DNA from 2 places in the Kitasatospora sp. NBC_00458 genome. Region 1 is predicted to be linked to the other one. Evidence: riboswitches for the same ligand, from Rfam matches in the RefSeq annotation. Region 1 holds a riboswitch; the other holds the start of a gene.
What was found. A riboswitch is a leader RNA that binds a small molecule or an ion and turns the genes downstream of it on or off. The one in region 1 is predicted to bind cobalamin.

Region 1 (4,793 bases):
GGCGGTCTGCGCGACGGTGCAGATCTCCTCCAGCTTGGCCCGCACCGCCCAGTGCCCGAGCGGCGACAGTTCGGCGGCGTTGTCCCGGCGGACCAGCGCGCCGACGGCGGCCAGGCCGTCCAGCATCCAGTCGAGGACGGCGGCCACGTCGGCGGGCGAGGCCGGGGTGTCGATCTGGGGCTCGCGGCAGGTGCCGCGGACCGCCGAGATCGCCGAGGCCGCGTGCGGGACGGGCGAGAGGCCGAAGGTGGCCTCGCCGCCGCCGACCCGGCGCTCGTCCAGGCCCCGGCGGAGCAGCTCCAGCAGCTCCACGTCGGCGACCGGGCCGTCCACCAGGTGCAGGAAGGAGAGCAGTTGCGGGGCCTGGTCGACGGCCTGCCCGGCGAGCAGCGCGAAGACGCCGCGCAGGGCGGCGGGCGGCACCGGGGCGAGCAGGGTCCAGGCGTCGAACAGCGCCGACCAGCCGCGGACCACGGCCTCGTCGTCGTGCTCCCAGGCGTGCAGGCGCCAGCCCGGCACGGAGCCGCCGTCCCGGGCCTCGACCAGGCCGACCAGCAGGGCCTGGCCCCACGCCTTGGCGGCGGCGCCCACCGTCATGGCGAGGGCGAGGCCGGCGGCGCGGGCGTCGTCGGGCAGCAGCTCGCCGCGCTTGTCGACCTCGTCGAGGTCGCCGGCCCAGCGGGCGATCCGGACGGCGTCGACCAGCATGCGGCGGGCCAGCGGGGCGAGTTCGGCGGGAGCGGGGAAGCCCTCCGGCACGGGGACCCGGCCGCGGCCGGGTGCGGGGGCGGGGCCTCGTCGGCGGGGTACGCCGGGGGTTGTGCCCGGCCTGGCGCCGGCGGGGCGGTGGGCGGTTCCCGGGAGACGGGTCACCGTCGCACCGGTACCGATCGTCGGCGGGAGCGGGGCATCACGGTCGCGCGGGTTCCGAGACGTCACGTCGAGCAGTCTTCCCCTTGTACCGGCCATCTGTCACATCCGGTTGCACGCGCGGGCCGGGCGGCGGGCGCGGGGCCTCCACAAGATCGGGCAACAGAGGCCAAACCGACTGGCTTGATCTTAGTGGCGGGTCCATGCCAGGTGAGCGCCGGGGAGGGGAGCGAGGGGAAGCGGGGCGGAAGCGGGAAGGGAGCCTGCCGCGGCGACCGGCGGGACGCCGCGGCCCGGACGGGGCGGGCTCAGAGGAAAGGGGTGAGCCAGCGGCGGAGCGTCTCCTCGTAGCGGTCCGGGTCGGTGTTCCAGAGAGCGGCGTGGTCACCACCGGGGAAGGCCTGGAGGCTGACCACGTCCGGGCGGAGCCCGGCGAGCCGCTCGGCGGCGCGGAACGGCGCCACCGGGTCGTCCGGGCCGTGCAGCACCAGGGTGGGGACGCGCAGGTCGGTGCCCTCCGCGAGGCGCGCGAAGTCGGCCAGATCCACTCCGGTCCGCCCCTCGGCGGCGAGCGCGCCCAGTTCGGCGGCCGCACCCCGGTAGCCGGCCCGGGCCGCGCTGCGCCGCGCGCCGGCCGGCCAGTCCAGCACCGGCGAGTCCAGGACCAGGCTGCTGATCGAGGACGCCCAGCCGGAACGGGCGGCGGTCTGCAGCACCGTCGTGGCGCCGAGCGACCAGCCGTACAGGATCACCTGGCCCGCCCCGCTGTCCAGGGCCCGCCGGACCGCCGCCTCGACGTCCCGCCACTCGGTCTCGCCGAAGTGGCCCAGGCCGTCCGGGGAAGCCGGCGCGCCCTCGTCTCCGCGGTAGTCGACCACGAGCACCGGGAGGCCCAGTCGCTGCAGCAGCGGGAGCACCGCGAGGCCCTGCTGCCGGTCGGCGCCGGGGCCGTGCACCAGGATCACCCACGTCCCCCGCTTGCCGTCCAGCCGCCAGGCGGGCAGCGCGCCCAGCTCGCCCTCGACGGCGGTCGCGGTGAACGGCAGGCCGAGCGCGGTCGTCGGGTCGCCGGTGTGGACCCGGGGGGTGAAGCGGACCTCGGTGCCGGCCGCCAGGGTGCCCCGGTCGGCGCGGAGCAGCCGGCGGGTGACGCCCTTCCCGTCGCGGTGCAGGACCTCGCCGACCACCGCGTGCCCGTCCTCGCCCCACTCGACGGCCCACCGGCCCGGCCGCCCGGCCGCCGGGCCCGGGGTGAAGGTGACCCGCCCGGCGCCGAGGGCCAGCACCTGCACCGGGCCGGACCGCGCCCGGACGGCGGCGGCCGGGTGCACCAGCCGCTCGGACGCCCGGCGGCCGATCACCAGCACGGCCGCCCCGGTACCGACGGCGGCTGCGGCCACGGTGGCCGCGATTCCCCAACGCATACTCGCTCCCCGCAGTTAAGTCCCGCAGTTAAGTCCCGGTGCCGGCCGGTGTTCTGGCCCCAGTCCACTAGCGGCGGCGGCCGGTGGCCAGTAGGACACGGCCGTCCGGGTCACTTCGGGAGCAAGGTCACACCGGGCCGGGACGCTCCGGAGCCGCCGGGAGCGGGCGCCGGAGCGGGGCCCGGCGGTGTGACCAAACGCTCCGTGACCTCGGTTGACTCCCGCTTCCGGGGCGTGATGGGATCCTTCAGCCAATACGGAGGCAAGCAGAGGAAGCCGGTGCGAGTCCGGCGCGGTCCCGCCACTGTCACCGGGGAGCACGTCCGGAAGAGGTCACTGCGAGCCGTCAGAAGCCGCTGGAAGGCCCGGAGGTGCGTTCGACCCGGAAGCCAGGAGACTCTCGCCCCCGGTACGTCGATCCAGGGCGCGGACCCTGAGTGAGGACACGCACGCGATGCAGGCTGCCCCGGCCTCGACCACCCGCCAGCGCCCCCGACCGTGCGTCCGCTGACCCGCGCCGCCGCGTTCGCCGCGGGCGCCGTCACCGGGTACCTCGCCGACTCCCGGTTCGGCGACCCGCGCCGCGGCCACCCGGTCGCCGTCTTCGGCTCCGCCGCCGGCCGGCTGGAGCGGCGGATCTGGCGCGACGACCGCGCCGCCGGCACCGCGTACACCGCGCTCTGCGTGGGCACCGTCGCCGCGGGCGCGCTGGCCGCCGACCGGCTGCTCGGCCGCGGGCCGCTCGGCCGGGCCGCGCTGGCCGCCGCCGCGACCTGGACGGTCCTCGGCGGCACCTCGCTCACCCGGGAGGCCCGGACCGTCGGCCGCTCGCTCGCCGCGGGCGACCTCGCGGCCGCCCGGGAGCGGCTGCCGCACCTGTGCGGGCGCGACCCGAGCGCGCTGGACGAGCACCAGCTGGCCCGCGCGGTGGTCGAGTCGGTCGCCGAGAACACCGCCGACGCCGTGGTCAACGCGCTGGTCTGGGGCGGCCTGGCGGGCACCCCCGGACTGCTGGCCTTCCGCGCCGTCAACACCCTGGACGCGATGGTCGGCCACCGCTCGCCCCGGTACGCCCGGTTCGGCTGGGCCTCGGCACGGCTGGACGACGTGGCGGGCTGGCCGGGCGCCCGGCTGACCGCGCTGCTGACGGTGGCCGCCGCGCCCGAGCCGCGCACCGCCTGGCGGGTCTGGCGGCGCGACGGCTCCGCGCACCCCAGCCCGAACGCGGGCCAGGCCGAGTCGGCCTTCGCCGGCGCGGTCGGCGTCCGGCTGGGCGGGACGCTGCAGTACGGCGAGCGCACCGAGCACCGCCCGGTGCTCGGCGAGGGGCTGCGGCCGGTCGGCGTGGACGACATCGAGCGGGCCTGCGTGCTCTCCCGGCGGGTGGGCGCACTGGCGCTGGGCACGACGGTCGCCGGGCACCTGCTGCTCCGCGCGGCCCTGGGCAGGAGGAGGGGAAGGGCATGAGCAACGCACTGCTGGTCGCCGGGACGACCTCGGACGCCGGGAAGAGCGTGGTCACCGCGGGCATCTGCCGCTGGCTGGCCCGACAGGGCGTCCACGTCGCGCCGTTCAAGGCGCAGAACATGTCGTTGAACTCCTTCGTCACCGCCGACGGCGCCGAGATCGGCCGCGCGCAGGCGATGCAGGCGCAGGCGGCCCGGGTGGAGCCCGAGGCGGCGATGAACCCGGTGCTGCTCAAGCCCGGGGCGGACGGCCGCAGCCAGGTGGTGCTGCTCGGCAGGCCGGTCGCCGAGGTCGGCGCACTGGACTACCGCGAGCGCAAGCCGCTGCTGCTGGAGCGGGCCCTGGAGTGCCTGGCGGACCTGCGCCGCCGGTACGACGTGGTGGTCTGCGAGGGCGCCGGCTCGCCCGCCGAGATCAACCTGCGGGACCGCGACATCGCCAACATGGGCCTGGCCACCGCCGCCGCGCTGCCGGTCGTCGTGGTCGGGGACATCGACCGGGGCGGCGTGTTCGCCGCGATGTACGGGACGCTGGCGCTGCTCTCCGCCGAGGACCAGCGGCACGTGGCCGGCTGGTTCGTCAACAAGTTCCGCGGCGACGCGCGGCTGCTGGCGCCCGGCCTGGAGATGCTGCGCGAGCTGACCGGCCGCCCGGTGCTCGGCACCCTGCCGATGCTGCCGGACCTCTGGCTGGACGCCGAGGACTCGCTGGACCTCTCCACCGTGGTCGACCGCACCGCCGGGCGCGGGCCGCTCGGCGCGGACGTGCTGCGGGTGGCCGTGCTGCGCTTCCCCCGGCTGTCCAACTTCACCGACCTCGACGCGCTGGCCCAGGAGCCCGGGGTGCTGGTCCGCTGGGCCACCCGGCCGGAGGAGCTCGCCGACGCCGACCTCGTCGTCCTGCCCGGCACCCGGGCCACCGTCTCCGACCTGGCCTGGCTGCGCGAGCGCGGCCTGGAGCAGGCGCTGAAGGCCCGGGCGGCGGCCGGACTGCCGGTCCTCGGGGTCTGCGGCGGCTACCAGATGCTGGCGC
Region 2 (4,793 bases), 4.6 Mb from region 1:
GCGCCCTCCCCGGGCGGGGGGCCTTCCGGGGCGCCCGCCGGGGTGCCGGCGGGGCCGTCCGCGGGTCAGCTGCCCGGTCCGCAGCCGGGTCAGCAGCCGGGCCCGCCCGTGGGGCGGCCGCCGGGTTCCCCGGCCGGGCCTTCGGCCGGGCTGCCTCCGGTGCCGCCGGCTCCCGCGCCCGCTCCCGTGCCCGCCCCGGTTCCCGCTCCCGCCCCGGCCGGTCCGCCGCCCGTACGGCTGGCGGCTCCCGCCCCGGCCCCGGTGCCGCCCGGTTCCACCGGGCACTTCCTGCTGCCCTCCGGTGCGCCCGTCCAGCTCCCGGTGCACGCGCCGCAGCAGCACGCGCCCACCGGTCCGATCGCGGTGCTGCTGATCGGCCCGGCCGGTGCCGGCAAGACCACCGTCGCCCGGCACTGGGCCGAGCGGCGCCCCAGCCCGACCGCGCACATCAGCCTCGACGACGTCCGGGAGTGGGTGCAGTCCGGCTTCGCCAACCCGCAGTCCGGCTGGAACAACGCCTCCGAGGCGCAGTACCGGCTGGCCCGGCGGACCTGCGGTTTCGCCTGCCGCAACTACCTCGCCAACGGCATCTCCTGCATCATCGACGACGCCGTCTTCCCGGACCGCCCGGCGATCGGCCTCGGCGGCTGGAAGCGGCACATCGGGCCGGGCATGATCCCGGTGGTGCTGCTGCCCAGTCTGGACTCGGTGCTCAGCCGCAACGCGCGGCGCAGCGGCAACCGGCGGCTCGGGGACGAGGAGGTCGCCCGGATCCACGGGCGGATGGCCGGCTGGTACAACTCCGGGCTGCCGATCATCGACAACTCCCACCTGGACGTCGCGGCGACCGCCGCCGAGCTGGACCGGGTGATCCTGGCCCGGCTGCTGGGCATCCCGGTGCGCTGAGCGGTCGGTCCGACGGGCCGCTCGTCCGTTCGTCCGACCGGCTGCCCGTCCGTTCGTCCGGCGGTCCGACAGTCCGTTCGTGCGGCTGTCCGTGCGGCTGTCCGCCGGCCCGGTCTGTCGGTGCCGGCTGAGAAGATGGACGGGTCCTGATCGCACCACCAGGGGGAGCCGCGCCCGTGCCGGAAGGCCACATCATCCACCGTCTCGCCGCCGAGAACCACCGGGCCTTCGGTGGCCGTCCGGTCCGTGCCACCAGCCCGCAGGGCCGGTTCGCGGACAGCGCCGCACTGATCGACGGGCAGGAGCTGGTCGCGGCCGAGGCCACCGGCAAGCACCTGTTCCTGGGCTTTGCGGACGACGCGTGGGTCCACGTCCACCTCGGCCTCTACGGCGGCTTCAGCTTCGGGGACGGGCCGGCTCCGGCGCCGGTCGGCCTGGTCCGGCTGCGGCTGGAGAACGACGACCACTTCGCCGACCTGCGCGGCCCCAACACCTGCGCGCTGATCACCGGCGAGGAGAAGGCGGCCGTCGCCGCCCGGCTCGGGCCCGACCCGCTGCGGGCCGACGCCGACCCGGAGCTCGCCTGGCGGCGGATATCCGGCAGCCGGACGACGGTCGCGGCGCTGCTGATGGACCAGAAGGTGCTGGCGGGGGTCGGCAACGTCTACCGCGCCGAGGTGCTGTTCCGGCACGGCATCGACCCGCACCGGGCCGGCCGCGACCTGCGCCGCGCCGAGTGGGACGCGATCTGGGCGGACCTGGTCGCGCTGATGCGCGAGGGCGTCGGCGCGGGCCGGATCGACACCGTCCGGCCCGAGCACACCCCGGAGGCGATGGGCCGGCCGCCGCGCGTCGACGACCACGGCGGAGAGGTCTACGTCTACCGCCGGGCCGCCATGCCCTGCCTGGTCTGCGGCACCGACGTCCGCACCGAGGAGCACGCCTCGCGTAACCTCTTCTGGTGCCCGACCTGCCAGCGGGCGTAGCGGTTCCGCCGCCGCGGGGGAGCGGCGCCGGGGCGCGGCGGTCGGCCGCCGTACCCCGCCAGCCGTCCGGTCGGAGGAACGGTCAGCCGGTCGCGGCGGTGGACCCGGGACGCTCCTCGTCGGCCGTGTGACCGGGGAGCTCGATGTGCTCGCCCCCGGCGCACTCGTCGAGGAGGGGGCGCATGGCGTCGTCGACGAGCCGGTAGCGCACCACACGTCCGTCCTTCTCCCCGGCCACCACGCCCGCGGTGCGCAGCAGCCTCAGCGCCTGGGAGACGGCCGGGTCGCGCATGCCGGTGGCGACCGCCAGGTCGGTGACGGCGAGCGGCCCGGCCCGGTGCAGGGCGAGCAGCAGGGAGAGCCGCCCGGGGTCGGCGAGCAGTGAGAAGCGCTCGGCCCAGGTCCGGACCCGGTGGGCGTCGCCGATCGCCGCGATCGCCTCGCAGACCCGGTGCCCGTCGATGGTGCGGTGGCCCGCGCGGTCGGCCGGTACGAGATGCATGCCCGCATTCTTGCAGCCGGCGGGCTGTGATCCCGGACACCTGCGCAGGTGCGCAGCCTTGCAAGGGTGTTCGGGGGCCCCTACGGTGTTCCCCGCCGTGGTGCTCGGGAAGACCGGTGGCGGACCCTCAGGGGTCCCAGTCCGGAGCGGCCCTCGCCACTGTGATCGGGGGAGTCGTCGGTACCCACGACGCCACTGGACGCCTCGCGTCCGGGAAGGCGGGTACCGGAAGCCCGTAAGCCAGGAGACCGGCCACGGCATCTCACGAACGTCATTCCACGAGGTGCTGGAGCGTGATCCGCAGATGACCCTGCCCGAAACCGCCGCCGATCCGACGGCGTCGAGCGTCCTGCCGACGTTCCGCTGGAGGCGGGAGGACAGCCTCCGCACGGCCGGCCTGATGGGTGTGATCCTGGCCATGCACGTGGTGGCCTTCGGCACCCTGATATTCCTGGTCGCGCCGGAGGAGTACGAGGTCGGGACCCAGGTCTTCGGGGTGGGCCTGGGCATCACCGCCTACACCCTCGGCATGCGGCACGCCTTCGACGCCGACCACATCGCGGTGATCGACAACACCACGCGCAAGCTGATGGCGGACGGCAAGCGGCCGGTCTCGGTGGGCTTCTGGTTCGCCCTCGGGCACTCCTCGATGGTCGTGCTGATGGCGGCCCTGGTGGCGGGCGGCGCCCAGCTGGCCGGAACGCTGATGGACGACGAGTCCACCACCCACCAGTGGCTGGGCGTGGTCGGGACCTCGGCCTCCGGGGTGTTCCTCTACCTGATCGGCGCGCTCAACCTCGCGGCGCTGTTCGGCATCCTCAAGGTGTTCCGCTCGATGCGCGCCGGGCGGTACGACGAGGCCGAGCTGGAGGAGCACCTGAACGCGCGGGGCTTCCTGGCGCGGGTGCTCAACCGGGCGACCCGCTCGATCACCCGGCCGGGCCAGATGTTCCCGGTCGGGATGGTGCTCGGCCTGGGCTTCGACACCGCGACCGAGGTGTCGCTGATGGTGATGGCCGGCTCCGGTGCGGCCTCGGGCCTGCCCTGGTACGCGATCGTCTGCCTGCCGCTGCTGTTCGCGGCCGGGATGAGCCTGTTCGACACGCTGGACGGCACCTTCATGAACTTCGCCTACCAGTGGGCGTTCTCCAACCCGGTGCGGAAGGTCTACTACAACCTGACCATCACCGGGCTGTCGATCGCGGTGGCGTTCATCATCGGGACCATCGAACTGGTCGGGGTGCTGCACGAGAAGCTCGACCTCACCGACCCGGTGAGCGGCTGGATCGCGGAGATCTCGCTGGACAACGTCGGCTACGCGATCGTCGGCCTGTTCGTGGTGGTCTGGGCGGCGGCCATCGCGTACTGGCGGCTGGCGGGCGTCGAGCGGAAGTGGAGCCCGCAGCCGCTCCGACCGGCACCGGCCGCCGCTCCGGCCCCCGAGGCGGCTCCCGAGGCGGCTCCCGAGCCGGCGGGGGAGGCCGGGTAGCCCCGGCCCGGCCCGGCCCGGTCGGCGCGGCACCGGGCCGACCGGGCACGGGAGCCGCATCCGTGCGGCTCCCGGAGGCCCCTCCCGGCGCCGGACGCGGCGCCCTCCCCGGCGCCCTCCCCGGCCCCCGGAGGCCCGGCGGGCGCCGCCCCCGTGCCCGGGTGGGGGCGTTCGGCGGGCGGATCGGGGTGGGGGTTCGTAGGCTCGACCCATGTCTGATGCGTACGCGGGCCGGCGGGAGCGGTTGCGGGAGCACTGCAGTGCGACCGGGGCCGACGCGGCGCTGATCACCAGGGCGGCGAACGTGCGGTACCTGACCGGGTGCCCGCCGTGCGGGGCGACGCTGCTGCTCACCCGGGACCGGGTGCTGCTGACGCTGCCCGACGACCTGCCGCCGGACGACGCGGGGGAGCACCTGATCGCCGCGGACGTCACCCGGGTGCCGGTCGCGGCCGGGGCCGACACCGCGCTGGCGGCGGCCGCCTCGGCGGCGCGGCTGGGGGTGGGCGGTCTGGCGGTGGAGGAGCACGACCTGACCGTCACCCGGCACCGCTCCGTGGCGGGGCTGGCCGAGGGCGTGCGGCTGGCCGACCTGGGCCAGGCGGTGGAGCGGCTGCGGGTGGTGAAGGACGAGCACGAGATCGCCGATCTGCGGATCGCGGCCGAGATCGCCGACCAGGCGCTCGGCGAGCTGCTGGAGTCGATCCTGGTCGGCCGGACCGAGCGGCACCTGGCGATGGAGCTGGAGCGCCGGATGATCGACCACGGCGCGGACCGGGCGGCGTTCCCGGTCTCGGTCGGCACCGGCAGCCACTCGGGCCAGCAGGCGCACCAGCCCACCGACCGGCGGGTGGAGGAGGGCGACTTCCTGACCGTGGTGCTGGGCGCCCGGTACCGCGGGTACGGGGTG

Region 2: it holds a riboswitch for cobalamin, as region 1 does, so the genes downstream of both, OG550_RS06980 (HoxN/HupN/NixA family nickel/cobalt transporter) here and OG550_RS27280 (cobalamin biosynthesis protein) in region 1, are expected to answer to the same signal.

What each region holds. Positions count from the first base shown of each region.
Region 1 covers NZ_CP107904.1:6,516,855-6,521,647, reverse strand. Annotated here, with positions in the region: gene OG550_RS27290 (hypothetical protein) at 1-969, opposite strand, end outside; gene OG550_RS27285 (alpha/beta hydrolase family protein) at 1,179-2,294, opposite strand; cobalamin riboswitch at 2,512-2,714, shown strand; gene OG550_RS27280 (cobalamin biosynthesis protein) at 2,793-3,761, shown strand; gene OG550_RS27275 (cobyric acid synthase) at 3,758-4,793, shown strand, end outside.
Region 2 covers NZ_CP107904.1:1,900,814-1,905,606, reverse strand. Annotated here, with positions in the region: gene OG550_RS06995 (AAA family ATPase) at 70-906, shown strand; gene OG550_RS06990 (Fpg/Nei family DNA glycosylase) at 1,083-1,892, shown strand; gene OG550_RS06985 (ArsR/SmtB family transcription factor) at 1,975-2,394, opposite strand; cobalamin riboswitch at 2,476-2,665, shown strand; gene OG550_RS06980 (HoxN/HupN/NixA family nickel/cobalt transporter) at 2,699-3,883, shown strand; gene OG550_RS06975 (M24 family metallopeptidase) at 4,095-4,793, shown strand, end outside.